Regions from separate parts of the Saccharococcus thermophilus genome, predicted to be linked through region 1. Evidence: predicted binding sites of a transcription regulator. Region 1 holds the regulator's gene; each other region holds the start of a gene.

Region 1 (10,206 bases):
AGCCTCATCAATTAAGTCAATCGCTTTATCCGGGAGGAAACGATCCGTAATATACCGGTCGGATAATTTGACAGCTTGAACGATCGCTTCATCGGAAATAGAAACGCGGTGATGGGCTTCATAACGGTCACGCAACCCTTTTAAAATTTGAATCGATTCTTCCACCGTCGGCTCATCAACATAAATTGGCTGGAAGCGACGCTCTAGTGCTGCGTCCTTTTCGATATATTTACGGTACTCATCCAACGTTGTCGCACCAATACATTGTAACTCGCCACGGGCAAGCGCCGGTTTTAAAATGTTCGAGGCGTCAATCGCACCTTCCGCCCCTCCGGCACCAATCAAGGTGTGAAGCTCGTCGATGAAAAGAATGATATTGCCGGCCTGACGAATTTCATCCATCACTTTTTTCAAACGATCTTCAAATTCGCCCCGATATTTCGTTCCGGCCACAACCGTCCCCATATCCAGCGTCATCACCCGCTTATCGCGGAGCGTTTCCGGCACTTCATTATTAACAATTTGCTGCGCAAGCCCTTCAGCAATCGCCGTTTTCCCAACGCCAGGCTCCCCGATTAGCACCGGATTATTTTTTGTGCGCCGGCTCAACACTTCAATTACGCGCTGAATTTCTTTGCTTCTGCCAATGACAGGGTCCAACCGTCCTTCGCGGGCAATCGCCGTTAAATCACGCGCTAAACTATCTAAAGTCGGTGTACTTACGTGGGAAGCACCGCCGGAATGACTCGAAACCGATTCGCTGCTTCCAAGCAGCTGCAATACTTGCTGGCGCGCTTTATTCAGGCTGACTCCCAAGTTGTTAAGTACACGGGCCGCAACCCCTTCGCCTTCGCGAATAAGGCCAAGTAAAATATGTTCCGTGCCCACATAGGAATGACCAAGTTTTCTCGCTTCATCCATTGACAATTCAATCACTTTTTTCGCCCGCGGTGTATAGTGAATCGTATGGGAAACTTCTTGTCCGCGGCCAATCAATGATTCCACTTCTTTTTGAATTTTCTCCGGGCCAAGGCCCAACGCCATCAATGCTTTCGCTGCGATTCCTTCCCCTTCGCGGATGAGACCCAATAAGATATGCTCCGTGCCAATGTTATTATGGCCAAGGCGGATCGCTTCTTCTTGGGCTAATGCTAATACTTTTTGCGCCCGTTCTGTAAATCTGCCAAACATCATTATTCATCACCCTCCATGTTTTTTCTCTTCCATTTTTAGGCGTTCCCGTATCAACGCAGCCCGCCGGACGTCTCTCTCCTCCGGTCTTAATACGCCGCCAGCATACTGTTGCAAAAATCCAGGCTGTGTCAAAATCATTAACTCATTTAAAATATTGCGTGAAATATTTTTAATATATCCTAAATCAATCCCTAAGCGCACGTCGGACAAACATTGTGCTGCTTCTTTCGATTCAATCATCCGGCAGTTGGCCAATATTCCATACGAACGGAATACTCTGTCTTCTAATTGTATGTTTAAAGTTTTGACTAATGCCTCCCTTGCCATTCTTTCTTGAGCGATTAATTGTTGAACGATGCTTTTTAAATCTTCGACAATATCTTCTTCTGATTTTCCTAATGTAATTTGGTTTGATATTTGAAATATATTTCCTAAAGCTTCGCTCCCTTCTCCATATGTCCCTCGTACTACCAATCCTAATTGATTAATAGCCGGAATAATACGATTCATTTGCTGTGTTAAAACGAGCGCCGGAAGATGCATCATCACAGAAGCGCGCATCCCTGTTCCAACGTTAGTTGGACAGCTTGTTAAATAGCCGAGTTTTTCATCAAACGCATAATTCACATGTTCTTCAATCCAATCGTCCAGTTCGTTCGCTGCTTCCAATGCTTCCGTTAATTGCAATCCTGGGAATAAGCATTGAATGCGAATATGGTCTTCTTCGTTAATCATAATGCTTACTTCTTCATTTTCGGAAAGCAGACAGGCCCCGAATGGAGAATCTTCCGCCAAAAGCGGGCTAATTAAGTGCTTTTCTACCAATACCCTTTTTTCGATCGGCTGAAGCTCGGACATTTTCAGCAGTTCAAAACGGCCGACTGGATGGTAAGAACGATAGGCAAATGTTTGTTCAAACAAGGAAACGATTTGCTGTGCCTCTTCGCTGCTAAACACGGTTGGAAAGCGGAAATCAACAAGGTTTCTTGCCAAGCGGATGCGGCTGCTTAATACGATGTCAGAATCAGGACCTTCCTGGCTCATCCAAGAACTAACGGCTGTATTAAAAAACTTTTCAAATGACATACAGCTACATTTCCTCCTCTCCGCGTTGACGCAGCTGATATTCCAAGGAGCGAATTTGGTCGCGGACTTCTGCCGCTTTTTCAAACTCTTCTCTCGCTACAAGTTCCTGTAGCTTTTGTTTTAGAATGGAGAGTTGTTTGCGCAGGTGAAGTACTCCACCTTTTCGTTTCGGTATTTTTCCGTAATGGGTCGAATTTCCGCTATGAAGCCTTTTTAATATTGGGGGCAAATATCGCGCAAATGTCCGATAACAATCGGAGCAACCAAAACGCCCGATTTGGGTGAATTGATGATAGGTCATTTTACATGTTTCACACTGTAAAATATCTGAGTTTGGGAACGTATTGGCGGTCATTTCCTTCATCGGCGTTTGGAAATTAAGCAATCCGGCCAATAAATTGTTTAACGAAAAGTCATCGTTTTCGTAAAACATAAACATATCTCCATGCTCTTTCGCGCATTGTTCACAAAGATGAAATTCGGTTTTTTCGCCGTTAATAATCTTTGTAAAATGCATCGTCGCCGGTCTTTGTTTACACTCTTGGCATATCAACATGGTCCCCTCCACTATTTGTATTTCAGCGATGTCAGCATCGCTTTGAGCATGCGAGCCCGCAATTCATCGCGCTGCGGCAAATCAATATATAAAACAGAGCGATCCATCACGCTTAACATGATCTTTGCTTCCCGCTTAGAAATGACTTTTTCCTCGATAAGGCGCTCAATAATGTCTTCCGCATTGGATTGGCTGAGACGATGTCCGACTAATTCGAGCAATTGATCAATTAATTGCGCCTCGCTTTTGGCTTTCACTTTCATAATGCGGATATAGCCGCCGCCTCCGCGTTTGCTCTCGACAATATACCCTCTCTCGAGTGTAAACCTGGTATTGATCACGTAATTAATTTGTGACGGAACGCACTGAAATTTACTGGCAATTTCACTACGTTTAATCTCGACAATGTCTTTGTCACTCATATTTAATACTTGTTTTAGATATTGCTCGATAATGTCTGAAATGTTTGGCACTCTACCTCCTCCTTAACAATCAAAGTTGACTTTGACTATATTTGACCTTAATTCTACTATATAGTGTATTACAAAAAAATGCAAGAGTTGCCGATAAAAATGACTGGTCATTAGGATATCCTTTTTTTAGTCATAGGATATCCTTTTTTGCGAAAAATGAAACATCAACATTATTTTTAAGGTCAAGGAAAAGAAGAATAAACAAAAGTAAGGCAAAAAAAGAAGCATGCCCTTCATAAGAAAGACATGCTTCTTCACCCTGCCTAGCGACGACCTACTCTTGCAGGGGCGCTGGCCCCAACTACCATCGGCGCTGGAGAGCTTAACTTCCGTGTTCGGGATGGGAACGGGTGTTTCCTCTCCGCTATAGTCACTAGGCAAGTATTTCAATTGGACATGTATTATTATATCCATCTAATCGATGTTGTCAAGAAGGAGTTCATTCCTTCAAAACTAGATAACCGTCTGTTTGGAAGAAGCCGGGCGCCTTTGCTGTCTAGCTCCGGACGCCATCGGCTCGCGACGCTTCGGTCCCGTTGCGGCGGCAACAGCCTCCTCACGGGCCCTCCAGCGCGTGTCGCCGATAGGCGGGCGTCCTCCGCTTTTCGTGGTGTCTAGCTCCGGCTCCTAGCCCCTTGGGTCGCTTCAGACCTGCTGTGGCGGCGACAGCCTCCTCGCAGGTCTTCCAGCGCCCATCGGGGCTAAGCAGTCGCCTCCGCTTTTCGTGCGCTTTTCTTGGTTAAGTCCTCGATCGATTAGTATCCGTCAGCTGCACGTGTCGCCACGCTTCCACCTCGGACCTATCGACCTCGTCATCTTCGAGGGATCTTACTCGCTTGACGCGATGGGAAATCTCATCTTGAGGGGGGCTTCACGCTTAGATGCTTTCAGCGCTTATCCCTTCCGCACATAGCTACCCAGCGGTGCCCCTGGCGGGACAACTGGTACACCAGCGGTGCGTCCATCCCGGTCCTCTCGTACTAAGGACAGCTCCTCTCAAATTTCCTGCGCCCGCGACGGATAGGGACCGAACTGTCTCACGACGTTCTGAACCCAGCTCGCGTACCGCTTTAATGGGCGAACAGCCCAACCCTTGGGACCGACTACAGCCCCAGGATGCGATGAGCCGACATCGAGGTGCCAAACCTCCCCGTCGATGTGGACTCTTGGGGGAGATCAGCCTGTTATCCCCGGGGTAGCTTTTATCCGTTGAGCGATGGCCCTTCCATACGGAACCACCGGATCACTAAGCCCGACTTTCGTCCCTGCTCGACCTGTCCGTCTCGCAGTCAAGCTCCCTTGTGCCTTTGCACTCTACGAATGATTTCCAACCATTCTGAGGGAACCTTTGGGCGCCTCCGTTACCTTTTGGGAGGCGACCGCCCCAGTCAAACTGCCCACCTGACACTGTCTCCCACCCCGATCAGGGGTGCGGGTTAGAATTTCAATACCGCCAGGGTGGTATCCCACCGGCGCCTCCACCGAAGCTGGCGCTCCGGCTTCCCAGGCTCCCACCTATCCTGTACAAGCGATACCAAAATTCCATATCAGGCTGCAGTAAAGCTCCACGGGGTCTTTCCGTCCTGTCGCGGGTAACCTGCATCTTCACAGGTAGTATAATTTCACCGGGTCTCTCGTTGAGACAGTGCCCAAGTCGTTACACCTTTCGTGCGGGTCGGAACTTACCCGACAAGGAATTTCGCTACCTTAGGACCGTTATAGTTACGGCCGCCGTTTACTGGGGCTTCGGTTCGCACCTTCGCTTGCGCTAAGCGCTCCCCTTAACCTTCCAGCACCGGGCAGGTGTCAGCCCCTATACTTCGCCTTTCGGCTTCGCAGAGACCTGTGTTTTTGATAAACAGTCGCTTGGGCCTTTTCACTGCGGCTCCCTCGGGCTATTCACCCAAGAGAGCACCCCTTCTCCCGAAGTTACGGGGTCATTTTGCCGAGTTCCTTAACGAGAGTTCTCCCGCGCACCTTAGGATTCTCTCCTCGCCTACCTGTGTCGGTTTGCGGTACGGGCACCTCTCACCTCGCTAGAGGCTTTTCTTGGCAGTGTAGGATCGGGGACTTCGGGACCGATGGTCCCTTCGCCATCACGGCTCCGCCTTTGCGCCAGACGGATTTGCCTATCTGGCAGCCTAACCGCTTGGACAGGCTATTCCAGCAGCCTGCTCGCCCTACCTTCCTGCGTCCCCCCATCGCTCAAACGGTGAGGAGGTGGTACAGGAATCTCTACCTGTTGCCCATCACCTACGCCTTTCGGCCTCGGCTTAGGTCCCGACTAACCCTGAGCGGACGAACCTTCCTCAGGAACCCTTAGGCTTTCGGTGCAGAGGATTCTCACCTCTGTTTTCGCTACTCATACCGGCATTCTCACTTCTAAGCGCTCCACGAGTCCTTCCGGTCTCGCTTCGACGCCCTTAGAACGCTCCCCTACCGATGACCGAAGGTCATCCCACAGCTTCGGTGGCACGTTTAGCCCCGGTACATTTTCGGCGCAGAGTCACTCGACCAGTGAGCTATTACGCACTCTTTAAATGATGGCTGCTTCTAAGCCAACATCCTGGTTGTCTGGGCAACTCCACATCCTTTTCCACTTAACGTGCACTTAGGGACCTTAGCTGGTGATCTGGGCTGTTTCCCTCTCGACCACGGATCTTATCACTCGTAGTCTGACTCCCAAGGATAAGTCATTGGCATTCGGAGTTTGACTGAGTTCGGTAACCCGATGAGGGCCCCTAGCTCAATCAGTGCTCTACCTCCAAGACTCTTCCCTTGAGGCTAGCCCTAAAGCTATTTCGGGGAGAACCAGCTATCTCCAAGTTCGATTGGCATTTCACCCCTACCCACACCTCATCCCCGCACTTTTCAACGTGCGTGGGTTCGGGCCTCCAGTAGGTGTTACCCTACCTTCACCCTGGACATGGGTAGATCACCTGGTTTCGGGTCTACGACGACGTACTGAACGCCCTATTCAGACTCGCTTTCGCTGCGGCTCCGTCTCTTCGACTTAACCTCGCACGTCATCGTAACTCGCCGGTTCATTCTACAAAAGGCACGCCATCACCCATCAACGGGCTCTGACTACTTGTAGGCACACGGTTTCAGGTTCTCTTTCACTCCCCTTCCGGGGTGCTTTTCACCTTTCCCTCACGGTACTGGTTCACTATCGGTCACTAGGGAGTATTTAGCCTTGGGAGATGGTCCTCCCAGCTTCCGACGGGATTCCCCGTGTCCCGCCGTACTCAGGAGCCACTCGGGAGGGAACGAAGTTTCGACTACAGGGCTGTCACCTTCTCTGGCGGGCCTTTCCAGACCGCTTCGTCTACCCCGTTCCTTTGTCACTCCCATATGAGTGGTCCTACAACCCCAAGAGGCAAGCCTCTTGGTTTGGGCTGTTCCCGTTTCGCTCGCCGCTACTCAGGGAATCGCTTTTGCTTTCTTCTCCTCCGGGTACTAAGATGTTTCAGTTCCCCGGGTGTGCCCTCCATACCCTATGGATTCAGGTATGGATACTGTCCCATTACGGACAGTGGGTTCCCCCATTCGGACATCTCCGGATCAACGCTTGCTTACAGCTCCCCGAAGCGTTTCGGCGTTTGCCCCGTCCTTCATCGGCTCCTAGTGCCAAGGCATCCACCGTGCGCCCTTTCTAACTTAACCAATAGCGCTTCTCGGCTTCTTCCTTTGTCTAGCTTCGGCGCCTAACCGCGGCGCCTCCGCTTTTCTTTTCGGTTATCTAGTTTTCAAGGAACGAAGCTACTTCATTGCATTCGCTTCTTTGCAGCTTTGCGTCGAGGAATCCAGCTTCTCTGAATTCACTAGAAGACGCAGACGCAAAACGGATTAATTGAAGAGAACATAAATATGTTCCCTCAAAACCGAACAAAACGTAAGCGTCCCTCTTATTTCACACACATATCATCCTTAGAAAGGAGGTGATCCAGCCGCACCTTCCGGTACGGCTACCTTGTTACGACTTCACCCCAATCACTTGCCCCACCTTCGGCGGCTGGCTCCCGAAAGGGTTACCTCACCGACTTCGGGTGTTGCAAGCTCTCGTGGTGTGACGGGCGGTGTGTACAAGGCCCGGGAACGTATTCACCGCGGCATGCTGATCCGCGATTACTAGCGATTCCGGCTTCATGCAGGCGAGTTGCAGCCTGCAATCCGAACTGAGAGCGGCTTTTTGGGATTGGCTCCCCCTCGCGGGTTCGCAGCCCTTTGTACCGCCCATTGTAGCACGTGTGTAGCCCAGGTCATAAGGGGCATGATGATTTGACGTCATCCCCACCTTCCTCCGGTTTGTCACCGGCAGTCACCTTAGAGTGCCCAACTGAATGCTGGCAACTAAGGTCGAGGGTTGCGCTCGTTGCGGGACTTAACCCAACATCTCACGACACGAGCTGACGACAACCATGCACCACCTGTCACCCTGTCCCCCCGAAGGGGGAACGCCCTATCTCTAGGGTTGTCAGGGGATGTCAAGACCTGGTAAGGTTCTTCGCGTTGCTTCGAATTAAACCACATGCTCCACCGCTTGTGCGGGCCCCCGTCAATTCCTTTGAGTTTCAGCCTTGCGGCCGTACTCCCCAGGCGGAGTGCTTAACGCGTTAGCTGCAGCACTAAAGGGTTTGACCCCTCTAACACTTAGCACTCATCGTTTACGGCGTGGACTACCAGGGTATCTAATCCTGTTTGCTCCCCACGCTTTCGCGCCTCAGCGTCAGTTACAGACCAGAGAGCCGCCTTCGCCACTGGTGTTCCTCCACATCTCTACGCATTTCACCGCTACACGTGGAATTCCGCTCTCCTCTTCTGCACTCAAGTCCCCCAGTTTCCAATGACCCTCCACGGTTGAGCCGTGGGCTTTCACATCAGACTTAAGGGACCGCCTGCGCGCGCTTTACGCCCAATAATTCCGGACAACGCTCGCCCCCTACGTATTACCGCGGCTGCTGGCACGTAGTTAGCCGGGGCTTTCTCGTTAGGTACCGTCACCGTACCGCCCTATTCGAACGGTACTTCTTCTTCCCTAACAACAGAGCTTTACGATCCGAAGACCTTCTTCGCTCACGCGGCGTCGCTCCGTCAGACTTTCGTCCATTGCGGAAGATTCCCTACTGCTGCCTCCCGTAGGAGTCTGGGCCGTGTCTCAGTCCCAGTGTGGCCGGTCACCCTCTCAGGCCGGCTACGCATCGTCGCCTTGGTGAGCCGTTACCTCACCAACTAGCTAATGCGCCGCGGGCCCATCCGTAAGTGACAGCCGAAGCCGTCTTTCAACCGAAGACCATGCGGTCTTCGGTGTTATCCGGTATTAGCTCCGGTTTCCCGGAGTTATCCCGGTCTTACGGGTAGGTTGCCCACGTGTTACTCACCCGTCCGCCGCTAACCGAACAAGAGCAAGCTCCTATTCGGTCCGCTCGACTTGCATGTATTAGGCACGCCGCCAGCGTTCGTCCTGAGCCAGGATCAAACTCTCCATAGAAAGTTGATTGGCTTATTCTCAAGCTTCGGCGTCAACACCGCAAGATGTCGCTCGCCTTCGCTTTTCTTTGTGGACGCTTCGTTTTGTTCAGTTTTCAAGGAACATGCCTAAATGTGGAGCCTATCGGGATCGAACCGATGACCTCCTGCGTGCAAAGCAGGCGCTCTCCCAGCTGAGCTAAGGCCCCATATTCACTAAAATCGGGAAGACAGGATTCGAACCTGCGACCCCATGGTCCCAAACCATGTGCTCTACCAAGCTGAGCTACTTCCCGCTATGGCGCGCTCGAGAGGATTCGAACCCCTAACCTTCTGATCCGTAGTCAGATGCTCTATCCAATTGAGCTACGAGCGCACGTGCCGAGGGCCGGACTCGAACCGGCACGGTAGTTACCTACCCCAGGATTTTAAGTCCTGTGCGTCTGCCAATTCCGCCACCCCGGCGAATGATGGAGCGGAAGACGGGACTCGAACCCGCGACCCCCACCTTGGCAAGGTGGTGTTCTACCACTGAACTACTTCCGCATGCAACTTATGTATGCGGGTGAAGGGACTCGAACCCCCACGCCCGTAAAGGGCACTAGACCCTGAATCTAGCGCGTCTGCCAATTCCGCCACACCCGCAAAATGGTGAGCCATGGAGGACTCGAACCTCCGACCCTCTGATTAAAAGTCAGATGCTCTACCTACTGAGCTAATGGCTCATGTAATGAAGACACTCATTGTTTTTCGATGCCTCTTCCTCTACCAGCAAATTCGAAGATGTAGGATGCGTCGAGGCAACTCGGAGCAGATTCATGGAAGCTTAGGCTCGTTGCTCTACCTGCTGAGCTAATGGCTCATGTAATGAAGACACTCGTTGTTTTTTCGTTGCCTCTTCCTCTACCAGCGAATTCAAAGATGTTGGATGCGTCGAGGCAACTCGGAGCAGATTCATAGAAGCTTAGGCTCGTTGCTCCCCTACTGAGCTAATGGCTCATCTGCAATCAAGATACTCAGTATTCCGATGTCCCTTGCTCTTCTAGTCGATTCAATGACGCGGGATGTGTCGGGACAACTCGTAGTGAATTCACGGATGTTTAGCTCGTTACTTCTCACCAAGCTAATGTTTTTTACTAGAAATGGTGGAGGATGACGGGATCGAACCGCCGACCCCTTGCTTGTAAGGCAAGTGCTCTCCCAGCTGAGCTAATCCTCCATATAAACTTGCCTAGCGACGACCTACTCTTGCAGGGGCGCTGGCCCCAACTACCATCGGCGCTGGAGAGCTTAACTTCCGTGTTCGGGATGGGAACGGGTGTTTCCTCTCCGCTATAGCCACTAGGCAAGTGATAGACAAGTTTTATTATAGTTCAACCGATAGCATTGTCAAGAACTATTTTATTTCGCCAATTTTCGTTAAAATTC
Region 2 (10,206 bases), 2.5 Mb from region 1:
TCATGATTTTTGCGCACATACGCCTTTTGATATACATCCTCCAAAAGTGGTTTTGGAATCTCTGACAAGCTGTTTTCAATATAGTCAAATAAAGCGGAAGAAACTTTTAACAACGGCACTTGATCGAGCAATTCGACTTGATCGTCCTTTCGCCACTCATGGAAATGACATACGTTGTATCCGTTCTCTTCCCCTTCAAACCAGTTCACCCAAATGTCATGCAGATACAGCATACGATACCCCTCACTTCCAAACCTGTTTGTCCATCAGTATAGGCAGAGGGGAAGAATTTTATTCCATGCGATCCTCTTTTCACCATCATGATTCTCGACCGGGAAAATATAAACTTCCCCACATAAGCAATACGCCAATGGGAAATAAATAACACTCGCCTCTCATGCAAATATAGAAAAAATATTCACTCCATCCCCGCTCTGGCGTGATGATGTTTAAATAAGTGATAATCATCATTCCGCCGACAACGGAAAAGCCAAACCCAACTAAGTAAAGAAATATGCGAACCATCGGGTCCCACTTCTTTCTTTTCAACTTGTCCATCCTAGTTTTACATATATGAACACCCGATGGTAATCATGACTATTCGCCGTCTTCGAAGGCGGCAAGCCGCAATATCCGCCCCGAGTCCATGTCCATCAACTCGGAAAAACGGACTTTCCGCTCTAGACAGCGGCGGACAATCGCATACCCAACCGCATACCCAACCATATCCGGATAAAAACCAAGTCCGTAAAGAATGCGGGAATATAACGGATGTTGCGTGGAAATCGATTGAAGCGGAGCTACATAGCGTTGCCAAAAACGATGAAGCTGTTCATCCGAGTAATAAGAAGTCCAGCTTGCCCGGTGATCGCTTCCGACATAGCAGTCGACGGCGTTTTCGGCAAGCCCTTCTAACACGACCGCATCTAAAAGCGTCATCTCTTCATATTTCTTTTTTTGTTTGTTTAAGCGGCAAACATGATTATATTCATGTGTCATCAATGCTTCGATTTCTTTATCGGTGTGATGCGGCAATAGAAAAAGAATCAACTTGTCATGAAAAGCGACGCCGCCTTTCCCATTAAATTCACGCGTTAATTTCCGGTTATAGACATCCGCTGGAAACAGGAAAACGGGGACGTCCGGACCGTTCCAATCTTTTTTTCGTTTCTCGTAAACCGCCTCGACCCGTTCCCACATATCATTTTGTTTCATTTGTTCCACCATCTCTTTTATATTTTTCGCTGGTCGATACATACCGTAAGGAAGCAAATAATGATAAATGTCCCGGGCGTTCGCGTCAGGGAAATAACGAGTAAGGCGCTCGCATAAGCGAATTGGCTGGCTACCATCTTTCTCGAGCCATTGGTCTGTTCGGAAAACGGCCACGTTCTCTCACCTCTTTTTTCACTATCGTATGACGCAGCGGAAAAAGAGGTGAAAAAAGAGGCTATCTCACCGTTTGGAGAGATAGCCTGACTGTCATTTTACATATTTTCTAAAAATCAATGTTGCATTATGTCCGCCAAATCCAAACGAATTGCTTAACACCGCGTTTACTTCCTGTTTTCTTGCCACATTTGGCACATAGTCCAAATCGCATTCTGGATCCGGAGTTTCATAGTTAATCGTCGGCGGAATGATTCCGTCTCTGATTGCCAAGATCGAAAAGATCGCCTCGACGGCGCCGGTCGCTCCAAGCAAATGGCCGGTCATCGATTTCGTTGAGCTGACAGGGAGTTTGTAAGCATAGTCGCCGAACACTTCTTTAATCGCCATCGTTTCATATTTGTCATTGTATTCCGTGCTTGTGCCGTGGGCGTTAATATAATCGATATCTTCCGGCTTCATTCCCGCATCTTGCAATGCCTGGCGCATCGCACGCACGCCGCCTTCCCCGCCCGGGGCCGGCGCGGTAATGTGATACGCATCCCCGGTTGCCCCGTACCCGACAATTTCCGCATAAATCGTTGCGCCGCGGCGCAACGCATGCTCTAGTTCTTCTAATACGAGAATGCCGGCGCCTTCGCCCATGACAAACCCATCCCGGTTTTTATCAAACGGGCGGCTTGCCGTTTTCGGGTCCGGATTCGTCGATAAAGCAGTGTTGGCGCAAAATCCGGCAAACGCCATTTTCGTAATTGGCGCTTCCGTACCACCGGTAATCATCACATCGGCATCGCCGCGCTGAATCACTTTAAACGCGTCGCCGATCGAATTGGCTCCTGTCGCGCAAGCGGTGACCGTGCAAGAATTGATGCCTTTTGCACCTAAAATAATAGATACTTGCCCCGCTGCCATATCTGGGATCATCATCGGCACAAAAAACGGGCTGACCCGGCGGTAACCGCGCTTTTGGAAAATTTCAAACTGCTGCTCAAACGTTTCCATGCCGCCGATTCCTGAGCCGATCCAAACGCCGACTCTCGCCGCGTTTTCTTCCGTAATTTCGAGCTTTGCGTCTTTTACCGCCATTAACGAAGCGGCGACTGCATATTGCGTAAAGCGGTCCATTTTCCGCGCTTCGCGGCGGTCTATAAAGCTTTCCGGATCAAAATCTTTTACTTCCGCTGCTACTTTCGCTGGAAAATCATCGGGATTGACGCGGGTAACAATTCCGATTCCGGACTGGCCGGCCACGATGTTTTTCCATGTTGTTTCCACATCGTTTCCAAGCGGGGTTACTGCCCCAAGACCTGTAACAACGACTCGTCTTTTTTCCATCGTTTCGTTCTCTCCTTTTTCATCCTTGAACTATTATCGGCCCCAACGCAAGGCAATTGCGCCCCACGTCAGTCCTCCACCAAATCCAACCATAATAATAAGATCATCTTCTTTGATTTTCCCTGCTTCCAACTCTTCCACAAGCGAAATCGGAATCGAGGCGGCCGATGTATTGCCGTATTTGCGGATCGTTGTCGACATTTTCTCTTCCGGCAGTTCAAGGCGTTGTCTTGCTGCTTCAACAATGCGAATGTTCGCCTGATGCGGAACAAGAAAATCGACATCGTTTTTCGATAGGCCTGCTTTTTCTAAAACGTTAATGCATGATTCCCCCATTTGCCGAACGGCAAATTTAAATACTTCCCTGCCGTTCATCACGATATATTCGTCTTTATATAAATGTTTTCCTCCTGTTCCATCGGCTCCTAGTTCAAATGACAAAATTCCGCGGCCTTGCGAAACAGGTCCCATGACGACCGCTCCGGCACCATCGCCAAATAACACTGCTGTATTGCGATCGGTCCAATCCATGATTTTGGATAGTTTTTCTGCCCCAACTATCAATATATAACGATACGTTCCATTGTCAATAAATTGGCTTGCAGTGACCATGCCATAAATAAAACCAGCACACGCCGCGCTAATATCCAATGCCGCCGCTTTTACGGCTCCAAGCCGTTCCTGCAGCATGCAGGCGACAGATGGAAACGCTCTGTCAGGAGTTACTGTCGCTACTAAAATTAAATCAAGGTCTTGCGGAGCAATTCCTGCGTCTTCCAATGCCTTTTTCGCCGCCAAATAGGCCATATCGGAAGTGTCCATGTCGTCTGCAGCAATTCTCCGTTCTTCAATCCCCGTTCGCGTCCGAATCCATTCATCGGACGTATCCATCATTTTCTCTAAATCGAAGTTGGTTAGCACTTTTTCCGGCACATACCGACCGATTCCAATAATACCTGCTCCCACGCCGAACATCTCCTTTAGAATTATATAACCAATTATTATTACTTGGTACTAATTTTATCGAAAAAATGAAAAGCGCGCAATAAAAACATGGTAATTTGTCTAGTCACTTTCTCTGCCTCCGCCATACAGTGTTAATAAGGAAAACGAAAAGGGAGGGCAGTACGATGGCAGATCACGAAGAGCAAAAGCAGCAGGACAAACCGCTAGACCGTTTTTCCCGCTTAATGTTCGGTTCCTTTCCACCGTCCCGCCAGTCAAACGATAGCCCATCTATGCAACATGATGCTCCTTCACAGCAAGGTCCTGATTTTATGCAGCTTTTCCAAAATATCGATACGCTCGTCGCCTCGTTTGATCAATTAAAGCCATTAATGAAAAAAATTACTTCCATTGTTGACATGCTAAAAAAATAAAAGGCGCCGCCTGCAAGCGCCTTTTATTTTTTTATCTATTAAAATAATTCCTCTATCGCTTCTGGCGAAGATAGAGGAATTTATGGAAGTTCGTTATATTTATGAAAAAATTGAGCAATTGCCTGTACCAATTGGTACTTCTTTTCCGGCAAGTAATAAACAACAAGAACATGATCGTTCGTCGCTTTCATCCATTGCTCATACTTGCGGCAATGAAGCGACGATGGATAATGGGTCACTCCTGATAATTGCCATATTTTAACCGGAACTTGGTGCGGGATGAGAAGCAGCGAAGGAACCGCTTTTTCGACGTTTGTTTCTTCTATGTCGTAGGCATGCGCAATCTCCTTTACCATGCGTTTATAAAAAAATTGATTTTCCTTCTCATATTCGAGCTGGGCGCGCAAATCGAGACAAGGGGTCAGCATCACAACCGCACGGATTTGTTTCGGCATCGCTTCAAGAAGCTGCAAAGCTACGAGCGCTCCCATTCCTTCGGCAAGAATGTAAATGCGATTGTTTAAAATTTCACTTTTCAATACATAGTAAATCAGTTGCTTCGCCAGACGCACCGCTTTTGGACTTCCCCAATGCCGGCCATACAGATGAGAGTAAAATACCGTGTAACCATATTCGAGCATCTGATCAAGAAGATAGCGGCGGCCTTGATGCTCGATCCAAAAACTTGTATGTTCGTTAACAAAATGGTTCGTATCACCAATAATAAAGAGAGCAAATCCATTCGGGCGTTCCGGCAGATGCAGAATGCACCATTGGTCATCGAGCTGAAAAAACCGTTGTTGAACCGTCATATCGATATTCACCCTTGTTTTACGCTGCATAATTGTACAGTATACCATATGCGGTACATAAAAAAACGTATGGGTATATGCCTAAGTGATCAAGTTGTGGTAAGATAAGAAAAGGAATTTGAAATGATGGGAGGAAAGAAGATGCGGCTGTTTTGGACGTTTTTCTGGACGTTTCTATTAGTGCAGATGGCTACCTATGTGATGGGGTCCATGCAGGGAATCACCTATAATTTTTCTACCGGAGCATTGTTGGGCGTCATTGTGACCGTTCTCATCTTTATTGTCGCCAGCCTGATTCCGGATGAGCCGGTAGAACATCACCATCATTAATCACTTGCATCATACAACAAGGCTGTCCAAAACGAGGACAGCCTTGTGCTATGATTGCGTTTTTATCACAATTTGCCCGTTTTCGTAATCGACCACTACCGTACTGTAATCTTTCACCCGTCCGGCGATGATTTCTTTTGCGAGCGGGGTTTCAATTTGCTTTTGCATAAACCGTTTCAATGGCCGCGCTCCATAGACCGGGTCAAATCCAGATTCGGCGATATATTCTTTTGCCTTATCCGTCAAAGAAAGCGAAATATGGCGGTCGCTGAGACGTTTGGATAATTCGTTGGCAAATTTCGTGACAATTCCTTTTATTTCGTTCATCGTCAGCGGCTTAAACAAAACAATATCATCGATGCGGTTTAAAAATTCTGGGCGGAAATGGGCGCGCAGCTGCTGCAAAACTTGTTCGCGCGTTTCCTCTTTAATTTCTCCGCCTTCTGTCACCCCTTCTAACAGCAAATGGGAGCCGATATTGGACGTCATAATCACGACCGTGTTTTTAAAGTCAACGGTGCGTCCTTGCGAATCGGTGATCCGCCCGTCATCGAGCATTTGCAGCAAAATATTGAACACTTCTGGATGCGCTTTTTCGATTTCGTCTAATAAGATAACGGAATACGGTTTGCGCCGCACCGCTTCGGTCAGCTGCCCGCCTTCTTCATAGCCGACATAGCCTGGAGGAGCGCCGATTAAACGGGAAACGGCATGTTTTTCCATATACTCCGACATATCGATGCGAATCATTTGTTCTTCGCTGTCAAATAATGCTTGTGCCAATGTTTTCGCCAATTCTGTCTTTCCGACGCCGGTCGGCCCTAAAAAGATAAACGAACCGATCGGGCGGTTTGGGTCTTTAATGCCGGCACGCGCCCGCAGCACCGCATCGGCCACCAGTTCCACCGCTTCGTCCTGGCCGATGACCCGTTCATGCAACAGCTCATGCAAACGCAGCAGCTTTTCCCGTTCTCCTTCGACAAGCCTTGTCAGCGGAATTCCCGTCCAGCGCGAAACGATTTCAGCGATTTCCTCTTCCGTTACTTCCTCGCGAAGCAGTCTTCCTTCATTATTTTCGTTCATTTCTTGTTCTAATTGCTTTAATTGCTTCTCGAGTTGCGGGATGCGGCCATGCCGGAGTTCCGCCGCTTTGTTCAAATCATATTCATTTTCTGCTTCTTCTAACTCACGTTTGGCTTTTTCCAGCGCCTCGCGCACGTCGCGCACACGCCCAATCGCTTCTTTTTCTTGCTGCCATTGCGCTTTCATGCTGTTTGCTTTTTCCCGTAAATCCGCAAGTTCCTTCGTGAGCGCTTCAAGACGTTCTTTGCTCGCCTCATCCGTTTCTTTTCGCAGCGCCGCTTCTTCGATTTCGAGCTGCATAACGCGGCGCATCACTTCATCCAACTCCGACGGCATCGAGTCCATTTCCGTACGAATCGTCGCACACGCCTCATCGACTAAATCAATCGCTTTATCCGGCAAAAAGCGGTCGGAAATGTAGCGGTCCGCCAATGTCGCGGCGGCAACGAGGGCACGGTCATGAATTTTTACGCCATGATGGACCTCAAACCGCTCTTTTAAGCCGCGCAAAATCGAAATCGTATCTTCCACGCTCGGCTCTTCGACAAGCACTTGCTGGAAGCGGCGTTCAAGCGCTGGATCTTTTTCAATATATTGCCGGTATTCATCCAATGTCGTCGCACCGATGCAGTGCAGCTCCCCGCGCGCCAGCATCGGCTTCAGCATATTGCCCGCATCCATCGCGCCTTCCGCCCTGCCGGCGCCGACAATCGTATGCAATTCATCAATAAATAAAATAATCCGTCCTTCGCTTTTCTTTATTTCGTTTAACACCGCTTTTAAACGCTCTTCAAATTCGCCGCGGAATTTCGCGCCCGCGACAAGCGAGCTCATATCCAGCGCAAAAATCGTTTTGTCCTTTAATCCTTCGGGAACGTCTTTGCGGACAATGCGCTGCGCTAAACCTTCAACAATCGCCGTTTTTCCAACCCCGGGCTCACCGATTAATACCGGGTTGTTTTTCGTTTTCCGCGATAAAATGCGAATAACGCGGCAAATTTCGCTGTCGCGGCCGATTACTGGGTCGATTTTTCCCGCTTTCACTTCCGCGACTAAATCACGCCCATATTTTTTTAACGCTTCGTATGTAGCTTCCGGCGTTGGACTTGTCACGCGCTGATTCCCCCTTATTTCCATCAATACTTTCCATAATGAAGAGCGTTGAATGCCGTAACGGCGAAAAAGCTCGCCGATATCCCCCGTTTCTGACGCCATGGCAAGAAGCAAATGTTCGACGGAAATATATTCGTCTTGCATCTCTTTCGCTTCTTTTTCCGCATTCGTCAACACCCGCTGCAGCCGCGAAGACAAATAAACGTTTTCCGCACCTGCTCCTATCACTTCTGGCTTTTTCTTTAACAACACTTGCAGTTCATGAGTGAATGCGTCTATATGAACACGCAACAGTGTGAATATTCTTTTGGCAAGCCCTTCTTCTTGCTGCAATAAGGCCAGCAGCAAATGTTCGACATCAAGTTGCTGATGATGGTGTTTCACAGCGGTCGACTGGGCCGTCATCAATGCCTCTTGCACTTTTTCAGTAAATTTTTGAATATTCACCTACTTCCCTCCTTTTTGACCTTTTTTGACCTTTATGTATATTATAGCGAATGCCTCCTTGTTTTTTCAAATAGAAAGCCACTCCTTGACCGGAATGGCTTTGTGGAGGGCATAAAATCCATCTTCCCCCCCATTTTATATCCTTTTCACGTTTGGCAGCCAGTAGCTTTCTTGGCTTATCGCCGTTACGGTTTTCGCGCATATGTCCAATGACGATTTTGATTCGATGTTTCTGGAAACGCATCTCCTGCGTTGAGCTTGACCTTTTTCGGATTTTTGACATTATCTCCTGTTTCGCCAATTTCGATGTATACTCCGTTGTTTGGCGCTTTATCGCCTGGTTTAAAATGGCGTGGTTGACCCATTGTCGTATTCCCCCTTTATTCAGAGTGCATTTTTATCATTCCCTCTTCCTCGTTTATTCATAACCAGGCAAATAATGGTGACATAAAAAACACCGAGTATATTCCCGGTGCTGTTTCTTTATAATAAAGAAACTAAAATCGCTTTTTGTACATGGAGGCGATTGCCCGCCTGCTGAAATACGTATGAATTCGGCCCGTCAATCACATCCGCGGCCACTTCTTCCCCGCGATGGGCCGGCAGGCAATGCAAAAACATATAATCCGGTTTCGCATGTTTCAATAATTCATCATTTACCTGAAACGGCTGGAAAACAGTAAGACGCTGCTCGCTTTCTTGTTCCTGCCCCATGCTCGTCCATACGTCCGTATAAATAACGTCGGCATCGGCAACGGCTTCGATTGGATCGTGTGTCACCGCGATGGTTGCCCCGCTTTGTTTTCCAATTTGCACGGCCGCATTCACATACTCTTCTTTCGGTTCATAGCCAGACGGACAAGCGATGGTGCAGTCCATGCCGACTTTGGCAGCGGCTATCATCAGCGCGTGAGCGACATTGTTTCCGTCGCCGACATAAGCAAGTTTCAATCCTTTGAACATCTTCTTTACTTCATAAATCGTCAATAAGTCGGCAAGCGCCTGGCACGGATGATCATCGTCTGTCAATCCGTTAATCACCGGAATCGTCGCGTATTGAGCGAGCTCCTCTATTTTACTATGGGCAAACGTACGAATCATAATCGCATCCACATATTGTGACAGCACTCTTGCAGTGTCGGCGATCGTTTCGCCGCGTCCGAGCTGCAAATCATTGCTGTTTAAATAAAGCGCGCTTCCGCCAAGCTGAATCATGCCGACTTCAAACGATACTCTCGTGCGCGTCGATGGCTTTTCAAAAATCATCGCCAACGTTTTTCCGACAAGCGGAGTATAAGATTGTCCGACAAGCTGCTTTTCTTTTAATTGCGCTGCAAGCGTCAGTAAATAATGAATATCTTCTGTCGAAATATCCATCAATGTTAAAAAATCTTTTCCTTTTAGGGAAACGACTTTGTTCATATGATCACCGCTTTCTCCATTTGTTTTTTCTTTTCAAGCCACTCTTGAATCGACGAAACCGTAAACGAATTCACGCCGATCGCTTGCAAAAAGAGAGCAAATGTTTCTTTTTCAGTAAACACCATGATTTGGCGGGACAACGCAATCGTTCGATGTTCAAAACTTGTTTCATCTTTTTGCAAATCGAAAAACGCCAGTGCTTCTTTTCGTTTTACCCATTCGGAAAACGGCACGTCAGAAACAATGGTTAATTGTTTTCCTTTTATCTGCTCAAGCAATGGTTCGTCTATTTGTCCATTTACATAAATTTCTCGCGCCTCGCGCTTTTTCACTAAATACGAATAAAAAGCTTTTGCCGCTGCTTCCTCTTTTGTCGCTGCAATGCTGATTCCTTCACCGGTCGATTTCATTTCCGGACCGACAAGAGGGTCAACCCCTGGTAATTTATATGTTGAAAATACCGGATACTTCAAAACGATATACGGCAAGTTCGCCAAACGCCGCTGTTTTTCGCCAACAACATCGTTTAAACATTTCCCAAGCAATAATTTTGTCGCAATTTGCGCGAGCGGAATCCCCGTTGCCTTGCTGACAATCGGTACGGTCCGGCTTGCGCGCGGATTGACTTCGAGAACATAGACTTGCCCGTTGGCAATGACATATTGGATGTTCATAATCCCTTTAAATTGCAGCTTTTTCGCGATTTTTGCCGCATAAGTGATCATGTTGTTCTGCTCTTCTTTTGTCAGCGTTTGGGCCGGCAGCCATGCATAGCTGTCTCCGGAATGCACCCCTGCTTTTTCGACATGTTCTATAATAGTTGGCAGCAAAATATCATTACCATCGGTCACCACATCGACTTCCGCTTCTTTTCCATCTAAATACGCATCAATCAG
Region 3 (10,206 bases), 2.3 Mb from region 1:
CCGAATGCTGGATGGTAGCCGAGTTCCGCTAATTTTTCTTTTGCCGCTTGCGAAACGTCAAGGTCGATGTGCTGTTCGTGCATTGCTGTTTTTACCTCGTTAAGCATGAGATCAACAATTTGCAGCATATGTTCTTTTTTCAGAGATTTGAATTCGATAATCGCATCGAAACGGTTGAGAAACTCTGGCTTGAAGTAGGCGTTTAACGACTCAAGAACGCTTGTATGTGTTGGGCCTTGTTTTTCAAATCCGACCGTAATTTTTTTGTCCGTCACGCCGGCGTTGCTTGTTGCGATAATAACTGTATCTTTAAAGCTTACCGTACGCCCTTGGCTGTCAGTGAGACGGCCGTCTTCTAAAATTTGCAGGAAGATGTGCTGAACATCCGGGTGCGCTTTTTCAATCTCGTCAAGCAAGATAATGCTGTATGGATTGCGGCGCACTTTTTCTGTAAGTTGGCCGGCTTCTTCGTGACCGACATAGCCAGGAGGCGAACCGATTAATTTCGATACCGAATGTTTTTCCATGTATTCGCTCATGTCGAGGCGAATCATTGCGTCTTTCGAGCCGAATAGCTCTTCTGCCAACGTTTTCGCCAGCTCTGTTTTTCCGACGCCAGTCGGACCGACGAATAAGAACGAACCGATCGGGCGGTGTTTTGCTTTTAATCCCGCGCGGCTGCGGCGGATTGCTTTTGCGACTTTTTTCACTGCTTCTTCTTGGCCGATTACTTTTTTCGCGAGATTTTCTTCGAGATGTTTCATTTTTTCTTTTTCATCGGCTTGCAGTTTGCCGACAGGAATACCTGTTTTCTCTTCGATGATACGTTGAATGTCGGCAACATCGACGACTGGGCGTTCTTGGTTTACGCCATTTTGTAATTGTTTTTCCAGTTTCAACTCTTCGCTGCGCAATTTCGCTGCCAGTTCGAAATTTTCTTCTTCTACTGCTTTTGCTTTTTCTTTGGCGATTTGCGCAAGGCGCTCTTGAATTTGTTTTTCATCTGTCGGGCCGATGCGCAAGTTCGCTTTAGAGCCGGCTTCGTCTAGCAAGTCGATCGCCTTGTCCGGCAAGAAGCGGTCTTGAATGTAGCGATGCGACAATTTAACGCACGCTTCAATCGCTTCATCCGTATATTTGACGTGATGGAATTGTTCATATTTCGGCTGAATGCCTTTCAAAATCGTAATCGCTTCTTCGACCGTCGGTTCATGGACGATGACCGGTTGGAAACGGCGTTCAAGCGCGGCGTCTTTTTCAATTTGTCGATATTCTTTTAATGTGGTAGCGCCGACGACTTGCAATTCGCCGCGGGCAAGGGCCGGTTTTAAAATGTTGCCGGCGTCCATGGAACCTTCCGCCGAACCAGCGCCGACGAGCAAATGAATTTCGTCGATAAACAGAATGACGTTTTTCCGGCGCTGCAATTCAGAAATGAGACGTTTCATGCGTTCTTCAAATTGCCCGCGAATGCCTGTATTGGCGACAAGAGAGGCGACATCCAGCAAATATACTTCTTTATTTAATAGTTTTTCCGGAACTTGTCCTTCCGCGATTTTTAAGGCAAGCCCTTCGACAATCGCCGTTTTTCCGACACCAGGTTCCCCGATTAATACCGGGTTGTTTTTATTGCGGCGGTTTAAAATTTCGATGACGCGTTCAATTTCTTTATCGCGTCCGATGACCGGGTCGATCAAGCCGGCTTTTGCAAGCTGCGTTAAGTTGCGGCCGAATTGGTCCAAGAAACCGCCGCCTCTTTTACCGTTTCTGTTCCATTTGGATGGTTTGGATGGTTGTGCCATATTTGCTGATGGCGTATCCATTTCCGAAATTGGCGAAAATCCGTTCATAAAGAAATCATCAAATGGGAACGGCGAGAAATTATCGAAACCGAAATTGATCGGAATAGTCAGCTCTTGTTTTTGTTTTTCATAACATTCGTGGCAAAGATGCAATTGCTTTTTCTCATGATTGAATTGCAAATTGACAAATACCGTAGCTTCGTTTTGATGGCATACTTGGCAAAGCATGAGGCATAACCTCCTTTTTCGTCAATTGACTTTGACTAACTTTGACTTTCTGACTTTATTATACTTTGACCTTTTTTGACTTTCAAGTGTTTTTTTACAAAAAATTTGTTGTAACCGTGAAATGTTTTTGAAGGAATAGTGAATAATGTACGGATAAGAAAAAGTTATGGTATAGTTAAGTCTAGAAAATAGAGCAAAGGGGAAGTAAAAAAATGAAAAAGCTTTCGCTGTTTTTGTCATTGATGTTAATATTACTTTTATTTGCCGCCTGCGGCCAGCAAAAGCAAGAGGAAAAACCGGCAATACTTGAAGTTCAACTTCAAACACCGAATCATGTTGAATTAAATAAGGACACGACGCTTTCTTGTATTGTGACATACGGCGGGGAAAAAGTGAATGACGCGGATGAAGTGAAATTTGAAGTATGGAAGCATGGCAGTGAACAGCATGAGATGTTAACCGCCAAAAATGATGGAGATGGCAAATATTCTGTGAAAAAAACGTTTACCGAGCCTGGGACGTATTCCGTGGTACCGTCAAGAATTTTGTGTAATGTAAATGGGGTAGGGTTTCTCTGAAATGGATTTGAATTGATAGGGGACTGATTTTCTCCACACAGGAGACTGAATATTCAGTCTCTTGTGTGGAAAGGGAGAATCCCCTTATTTTGTTTATTTACAATATTTGGTTAACAATAACGTTCTTCAAACATTCGTTGAAGGGCTTCCTGCGCTTCGGCAAATCCTCTTAACTTTCGCCCTGCCCATTTCTCATTAAAATCTTGGATGGTCAAATACACGACTTTTTCCGCGGCTTCTAAACTGCTCAAACTGTTCATCGGCTTTAGACGTTTCCGAATCTCTTTGATCGTTCGTTCGATGACATTCGTCGTGTAAATCACACTTCGAATACTGCTTGGATAATCCATAAATGTAAGGAGGACATCCAACTCATTGGCCCAAGATTGAACTTCTCTTGGATATTTGCTGGACCATTTCGACTCAAACTGTTGAAACATTTGTAACGCCATCTCCTTATTCGGCGCGCGATAAATCAGCTTGAGATCCTCGGCCACTTCGAATTGGTCTTTTTTCCGAACACGGCTGAGGGTGTTGCGGACTTTGTGCACGACACAGCGCTGCACATCGGCTTTCGGATACACCGCCTTAAAGGCTTCCTCCAGCCCCGGAAGGCCATCGAAGACGCCAAGAAGCACTTCCTTGACGCCTCTTTGGTAGAGGTGTTGAAGAATTTCCTGCCATCCATAGGCGCTTTCTTGTCCTCCCACGAAGAAATCCAGAATTTCTCGATACCCTTCTTCATTCACTCCTAACACCACATAAATGACTTCTTTCTCTACCGTATCGCGGCGAAGTTTCACGTACAAGCCGTCCAAATATAAGACAGAATAACGTTTGGATAGTGGACGATGGTGCCATTTCTCGATGTCTTCTTTCACGACATCGGTAATACGGCTGATCGTCGCTGGAGAATAAGCATTTCCTAGAATTCGTTCGATAAACTTGCCAATTTCCCGTGTACTCATGCCACTTTGATACATCCTAATGATGGCTTCCTCCAGCCAGTCGGTGTGGCGTTGATAAGGGGCAAACAACTGTGTTTGAAATTCCCCGTTTCGGTCTCTTGGAACCAAAAGACCCTCAATCCGGCCATATTGCGTATCTAGATTTCGCTGATAGTAGCCGTTTCTCATATTCGGCGTTCCAGCCTGTTCGATTTCGAGGAAATGTTTGATTTCTTCCCGCATAATCAGCTCTAATTTTTCCTTCACAAACTGACGAATGACACTTTCCAGTTGATTTGCCCAGTCGACATTCGGTATACTTCTTTTAGACATAGGTAGGGTACTCCTTTCTCTAAGATTTTTGGTCCAATCAGAGAATACCCTACCTTTTTTCTTTTGTTCTAGCAAAATGCTTTACACAAACTTTTATACATCATCTATTCCGTCATTAGCCACGTGACAGCACGAAATATGCATAATATGCCGAAAAAAGATATCGTTGTTGGCACGCCGAGCGATCAGCCGCAAAATCATGCAGAGGAACATCACGGCGATGAACACCATCATGCCGATGTCATGATCATGCTTCATGAAAAACAATTTTCCGTAAATAAAGAGGCACATTTAGTGGCACATATTACTCATGACGGCAAGCCGCTGACAAAAGCGAAAGTTCATTTTGAAGTTTGGCAAGGAAACGGCAAACACGAGTTTATCGAGGCAAGCGAAAAACAAGCGGGCCAATACGAAGCAGTAACTTCGTTTCAAGAAAAAGGGACATATTCTGTAAAAACTCATGTGGAAACGGAACAACTTCACGAACATCAAGTAGAGCAAATTACGGTGCATTGAACTCCCCCCACTTACCGGCTCATGCCGGTTGAAGTGGGGGATTCTTGTTCCCTCTGGCCGTAGTTGCTCAAAGGTCCCAAGAACCCCCTCCGTTCATTTATGACAGAAGAAGAACGTTTTTCAACTATTAAGATTACTAAAAAAACAAAAAATGCCGATTCATCCCCCACCTACGCTCCGCTTAGAGGTGGAGGTCTTCTCGGCAAAAAAGATAAAGAGATGCCCTATAGTGGCATCCTTTTTTACTGCCATCTCTTCTTTATTGGGCCAAGCCGACATATATATGGGAGTAAATAGTGGACAAGGAGAGGGAGATGGCAGAAGTGGCTGGAAAATGGTCGGATGCTTGGCAAATTGCCGCCGTTTACGTCGGCACTGTCGTCGGCGCGGGATTTGCCACAGGAAAAGAGATTATTGAATTTTTTACGCAATATGGAACGTATGGAACGATCGGCATTATCATTAGCGGCAGCTTGTTTACGTGGGGTGGCGCGCGCATGATGGTAATGGCGCGGAAAGTGGAAGCCGCCTCTTATCAACAATTTAACCGCTATTTATTTGGCAAGGCAATGAGCCCGGTTATTTCTATCATTATGACGTTGATGATTGTTGGAGTCACCGCCGTGATGATCGCTGGGGCAGGGGCGGTATTTGAGGAACAACTCGGGCTGCCGCGACAAGTCGGAATTGTAGCGACGTTATGTTTATCGTTGTTGGTCATGATGTACGATATAAAAGGGCTATTTGGCGTAAACACCTTGATTGTCCCCATGATGGTGCTATTTAGCGCCATTGCGCTTGGAAAGCTGATCACCATGGACGAATGGTGCGGAACGAAGCTGGAAACGGCAGACTATTCATTAAAAACATTTCTTTCCCCATTTTCATATGCGGCGTTTAATTTGGCGATGGCGCAGCCTGTGCTCGTGCCGCTGGCTTGCGAGGCGGCGGATGAGCGGACGGTACGGCGCGGAGCGGTGCTTGGCGGGCTGCTGCTTACCGGCATTTTATTGAGCAGCCATTTGGTGCTCTTATCGTTTCCGTATGTAATGAATTATGATATTCCGATGGCAGAAGTCATCCGCACATTTTTTTCTGCTTTTTACTGGGTGTATATCGTTGTGATTTACGGGGAAATTTTTACATCCATTATCGGCGGAATTTTTGGCCTGCAGCGGCAGGCGCGCACGATCGTTTCCGTTCCAAACATCTTGTTTCTTGTCGTGCTGTTTATCGTTCTGTATGTTGTTAGCTTATTTCGCTACAGTGCGCTTTTGTCATTTTTATATCCGCTATTTGGCTACATCAGTTTTGCGTTTCTTTTTCTATTATGGATGCGAAAAGTGCCGCGTTCGTAACAGCAGCCGTTTTCCCGCATTGGCGCGGAAAAATGGCTGTTTTTTCGATGATTAGTGAAAGCGTTGTACGATTTTTTCTAGCTCATGGACGGATGCAAGCAAAACATCTGCTTCTTTAGCTAGTTCGTGAATGGCTATTGTTTGCTGTTCTAATCCGGCGGTAGTTTCTTGCACCATGTTTGTAAAATCGCTGGCAATCGCGTTAATATCGCCAATGAGCCGCTGAAGGTTTTGTCCGTTCACCGTTACCGATTCGACATGTATTTTATTTTGTTGCAGCAGCTCATTTAATTGGGTGAACATATGCTGGAATAATGTAAACGTTTCTCCCGTTTTCCATAAGGAAAGTTTTGTTTTCTCGACATGCTGCTCATTTTCTTGCACCGCCTGCACGGCATCTTGGAGTACTGACGCCATCGTTTGCAACGAAGCTAAAATTTGAGCGGCAAATGTGTTCGTATCTTCGGCGAGCTTGCGAACTTCCTGGGCGACGATGGCAAAGCCTTTTCCTGCTTCTCCTGCACGCGAGGCTTCAATCGACGCATTTAATGCCAGCAAGTTCGTCTGTTTTGTAATCGTACGAATGGACGAAATCATGTCTTGGGCGTTGGCTGCTTCTTGCGCTGCAGCATGGATTAATGCGGTTGTTTTGTTTATTTCTTGTTGCATGGTATCCATTTTTTGTTTTGTTTCTTCAATAAGACGGTTGCCTTCGTTCATCGATGTGAGAGCGCTTTTCGCCTGTGAAACGACGCGTTCTACTTCTTCTTGCATGTTTTGCACCCGTTTTACCATCTGCATGACGAAATGATTTGCCTGTTCTACTGATACCGTTTGCTGTTTTGTGCCTTCACGAAATGTTTCCATCGCTGCCGCGATTTCATCAAACGATTCAGAAAGCCGTTTTGTTTCCAATTGCTGTTTTTCGCTGACTTGATTGACCGTTTTGACCGCCTTTGCTAGCTCGGTAATAATCGTACGGATGCCTAAAATCATTTTATTAAGTTCGTAAGCGATTTGATGAAATTCGTTTCGTTTTCGCTTTGTCCGCACTTCTGTCTGCAAGTTTCCAGAGGAAACGGAGCGGGTGGCGCTATACCAATGGCGCAGTTCAATGATGAGTGAACGATAAAAATAAAAACTGAAGATAAGGCCAATGGTAATGGTCATAGTGCACATCCATAGAGCGGATAAGGAAAAAATAATAGTGAAAAGCAGGCTGAGAACAGCCGGGACGATGGAGAGAAGGGAAAAATATATCGGCAAATAAGGGTGGTGCATTAATCGTCCCATCCGCAAATTAAAGCGCTTTCCACTAGGATCTGTCCATAACGGACAGCTTGCATCGATCAGCACTTCCCCGGTATCCCGTTCATACACTTGCAAAAGCGGTTTTGTTGTTTTTGCCGCCTTCTGTCCTACTTCATCCGAAAAAATCCTGCCTTCCCGCAAGCGGTTCGTATGAACGAGACTGTATCCCGTTTCATCTACGATAAGAAAATACTCATCCTGTCCAAGCTGCTTGTCCAAAAACGAACGAATATGATCTAACTGCGCCTCTAACGGACGGGTGTTGTCTATGTATTGTTGCAGCTTTTCTGCCACCTCTACCGCTTTTTTTAGCGCTTGTTTCGCTCGCCGTTGTTTTGTCAGATGTCTCATTATTGCTTCCCTCCTATGTATTTGTTCCTTTTTTCAATATATACACAATATTTAGATATATCAACACCTAATAGGAAGCGAATAAAACCAACAGTCGATTGAAAGACTATCCCTTAAACGGCAAGTACGAGGGGATCATTATGTCCATCTTTTCCTTTTTTAAAAAGAAGACAAGCGGTGAGGAAAAAACGCTGCAACAATTATTGAATAAGTTGCGGCAATCGAGCGATTTTATTAAAGTCGAATTTGCCGTAAACGGTCATTTGCTTGCCATTTACTATTTTGACTCGTTAGTCGACCCGAAAATACTGCAGCAACACGTCCTCTGTCATCTGCAAAATGATGCGCCGAAAAATCCAGATATAAAGCTGGAAGATTTGCAAAAAATCATACCGATTCAGCGGATTGAAGTAACGAACGATGTGCAGATGATCGAAGAAAAAATATTAAAAGGGTTTGTGGCTGTTCAGTTTCAAAAGACAGATACCTATGTCGCACTCATTAATGTAGCGAATGAAAGTTTAGGGCTGCGGCCAAACAATGATTCAGAAAATGAATTTAGTGTCGTCGGACCGAAAGTGGGATTTATCGAAAACATTGGTACTAACTTACATTTAATCAGAAGGCAAATCGTAACGCCCAATTTAGTGTTTCGGGAAATGACGCTTGGTACAATGTCAAAGACAAAAGTGGTTGTCGCGTATATCGATGGCATTACGAATAAGCAGACGATCGAAACCGTGATCCAGCGACTCGAAAATATCCATTTTGACATTATTTTTGACAATTCGCTGATTGGTCAATTGCTTTCCGATAACTCGAATTCTCCGTTTCCGCTTTTTATCTCAACGGAACGGATTGACCGTGCCGTTTCTGCGCTTGCGTCTGGTCAAGTTGTTGTTCTTTGCGACGGTTCGCCATATGTTGTCATCGGCCCGTCGACTTTTTTCGATTTTTTTACTTCACCGGAAGATTATTATTTACCATGGATTCTTGGATCATTTGTCCGGCTGATCCGCGTTTTTGGCGTTATGATTTCCGTGCTGGCCTCGCCGATTTATATTGCGGTATTAACGTACCATTACGAAATGATTCCGAAAGATTTGCTTGGACCGATTATCTATTCCCGTTCTAACGTACCGTTTCCGCCGGTATTGGAAGTGTTATTTTTAGAAATCACCATTGAACTGCTTCGCGAAGCGGGCGCGCGCCTGCCGACAAAAGTGGCGCAGTCGCTTGGGGTCGTCGGCGGTATTGTTATCGGACAAGCTGCGGTGGACGCAGGGCTGACAAGCACCATCATGCTTATTATTGTTGCGCTCGCCGCTTTAGCTTCTTTTACGACACCGATTTTTAAAATGTCCAATACAATCCGCTTCCTTCGCTTTCCCATTATTTTATTTGCGGCATTTTGGGGTGGAGTCGGAATTGTTTTCGCCGTCTGTTTCCTATTAATTCATTTAGGAAGGCTGCAATCATTTGGCAATCCGTATTTAGTTCCGTTTTATCCGCTGCGCATTCGCAATTTCAAAGATAGTATTATCCGTTTCTCATACAGCCAAACAGCAGAGCGTCCGACGTTTCTTCGCCCGCTTTCCTTGTTCCGCTATAATCCGGCGAAAGCGAAACAAAAAGACGATATTGACGAGTAAGAAAGGGGTCGAATATGAAGCCGCTTCTGGTTATTGCCGCATCGTTCTTTTTACTTGCCGGCTGCAAAAGCTCGCGCGTTATTGATGAAATTCAAATTATTCAAGAAATGGGCTATGACTTTCATAACGGAAAATATGTGGGAACGGCAGTATACCCAACTTTTAAACAAGGACCGATGACGAAGCCGAATTTATTAACGACGTCTTCACCAACGGTTTATGATTTAATTCCCCGCCTTTCTTCGAAGTCAGCATTGCCGATTGAGGAAGGACAGCTTCGTTTGATTTTATTTGGCAAAGAATTTGCCAAAAGGGGCATTACGCAAATCACCCATAGTTTGGCCCGCAACAATAAAGTGGGAAGCCATTTGCTGTTGGGCGTGTCGGCAGGAAGCGCGCATGAGCTATTGGATATTACGGCGAGCACCACTTTAAGCGATACGCTCTACTTGCCTAATCTAGTTGAACAAAATGTCCGTTCGATGAATTTGCCAAAAACAAATTTACATTTGTTTTTATATAACTATTTTTCAAAAGGAAGCGATCCGTTCCTGCCTTATTTTGGGAAAAAGGGGAATTTTGTGAAACTAGAAGGGCTCGCGTTGTTTAAAGATGGGAAATATGTGGGGAAAGTGAGTTTGCGTGATTCATTTTTGGTAAAAATTTTATTAAATGAAACAAAAAATGGAGTATATCAGTTAAAGGTAGGAAATCGTGGGAAGCAAGGCGAAGACCAGGTGATGCTCGAAAATTTATTTGCGACATCCGAATATAAGTGGAAAAGGAAAGGGCATCGCCATGTTCTTCATATTTTTGTTCATATTCACGCTTCTGTCAAAGATTATCCGTCTTGGCTCGAAATGTCGCATAAAAATATTTCATCTATGGTGAAAAAGAAGATGGAAAACGAAATGGAACATAATATTCGCTGCCTGCTCCGCTATTTTCAAGAAAAAGAGATTGATCCGCTTGGCATTGGCGAATTTGTCCGCAGCAAAACAAGGAATTGGAATGCAGATGAGTTTTATCGTGAATATAAAAATTTAGAAATCAAGCCGCATGTAACTGTCGACATTATACAAACAGGGATCGGTGAGTGATGCGAACGGATGGGGGAGGTATTTGCA

Evidence for each region. Region 1 encodes CtsR, which represses protease genes until heat stress. Its sites were predicted from a motif close to ATGGTCAATAAAGGTCAAACA; they were not measured.
Region 2: the regulator CtsR is predicted to act here: its motif matches at 7,901-7,921, upstream of clpB (ATP-dependent chaperone ClpB).
Region 3: the regulator CtsR is predicted to act here: its motif matches at 2,093-2,113, upstream of BDD39_RS12875 (ATP-dependent Clp protease ATP-binding subunit).

The regions. Positions count from the first base shown of each region.
Region 1 covers NZ_JAASRS010000001.1:140,562-150,767, forward strand. Annotated here, with positions in the region: gene clpC (ATP-dependent protease ATP-binding subunit ClpC) at 1-1,194, opposite strand, end outside; gene mcsB (protein-arginine kinase McsB) at 1,201-2,280, opposite strand; gene mcsA (protein-arginine kinase activator protein McsA) at 2,285-2,833, opposite strand; gene BDD39_RS00870 (CtsR family transcriptional regulator) at 2,848-3,309, opposite strand; rRNA gene rrf (5S ribosomal RNA) at 3,571-3,687, opposite strand; rRNA gene BDD39_RS00880 (23S ribosomal RNA) at 4,045-6,975, opposite strand; rRNA gene BDD39_RS00885 (16S ribosomal RNA) at 7,244-8,800, opposite strand; tRNA gene BDD39_RS00890 (tRNA-Ala) at 8,915-8,987, opposite strand; tRNA gene BDD39_RS00895 (tRNA-Pro) at 9,001-9,074, opposite strand; tRNA gene BDD39_RS00900 (tRNA-Arg) at 9,078-9,154, opposite strand; tRNA gene BDD39_RS00905 (tRNA-Leu) at 9,158-9,243, opposite strand; tRNA gene BDD39_RS00910 (tRNA-Gly) at 9,250-9,324, opposite strand; tRNA gene BDD39_RS00915 (tRNA-Leu) at 9,339-9,423, opposite strand; tRNA gene BDD39_RS00920 (tRNA-Lys) at 9,428-9,503, opposite strand; tRNA gene BDD39_RS00925 (tRNA-Val) at 9,922-9,997, opposite strand; rRNA gene rrf (5S ribosomal RNA) at 10,008-10,124, opposite strand.
Region 2 covers NZ_JAASRS010000001.1:2,599,971-2,610,176, forward strand. Annotated here, with positions in the region: gene BDD39_RS13510 (YjbA family protein) at 1-233, opposite strand, end outside; gene BDD39_RS13515 (YuzI family membrane protein) at 319-525, opposite strand; gene BDD39_RS13520 (DUF2268 domain-containing putative Zn-dependent protease) at 598-1,389, opposite strand; gene fabF (beta-ketoacyl-ACP synthase II) at 1,483-2,724, opposite strand; gene BDD39_RS13530 (beta-ketoacyl-ACP synthase III) at 2,758-3,690, opposite strand; gene BDD39_RS13535 (hypothetical protein) at 3,855-4,103, shown strand; gene BDD39_RS13540 (alpha/beta hydrolase family protein) at 4,184-4,915, opposite strand; gene BDD39_RS13545 (YjzD family protein) at 5,057-5,245, shown strand; gene clpB (ATP-dependent chaperone ClpB) at 5,294-7,888, opposite strand; gene BDD39_RS13555 (YjzC family protein) at 8,074-8,253, opposite strand; gene argF (ornithine carbamoyltransferase) at 8,372-9,310, opposite strand; gene BDD39_RS13565 (carbamoyl phosphate synthase large subunit) at 9,307-10,206, opposite strand, start outside.
Region 3 covers NZ_JAASRS010000001.1:2,467,305-2,477,510, reverse strand. Annotated here, with positions in the region: gene BDD39_RS12875 (ATP-dependent Clp protease ATP-binding subunit) at 1-2,030, opposite strand, end outside; partial or broken gene BDD39_RS12870 (FixH family protein) at 2,243-2,563, shown strand; gene BDD39_RS12865 (IS256 family transposase) at 2,719-3,888, opposite strand; gene BDD39_RS12860 (FixH family protein) at 4,036-4,407, shown strand; gene BDD39_RS12855 (YkvI family membrane protein) at 4,722-5,765, shown strand; gene BDD39_RS12850 (methyl-accepting chemotaxis protein) at 5,817-7,427, opposite strand; gene BDD39_RS12845 (spore germination protein) at 7,568-9,079, shown strand; gene BDD39_RS12840 (Ger(x)C family spore germination protein) at 9,094-10,179, shown strand; gene BDD39_RS12835 (GerAB/ArcD/ProY family transporter) at 10,206-10,206, shown strand, end outside.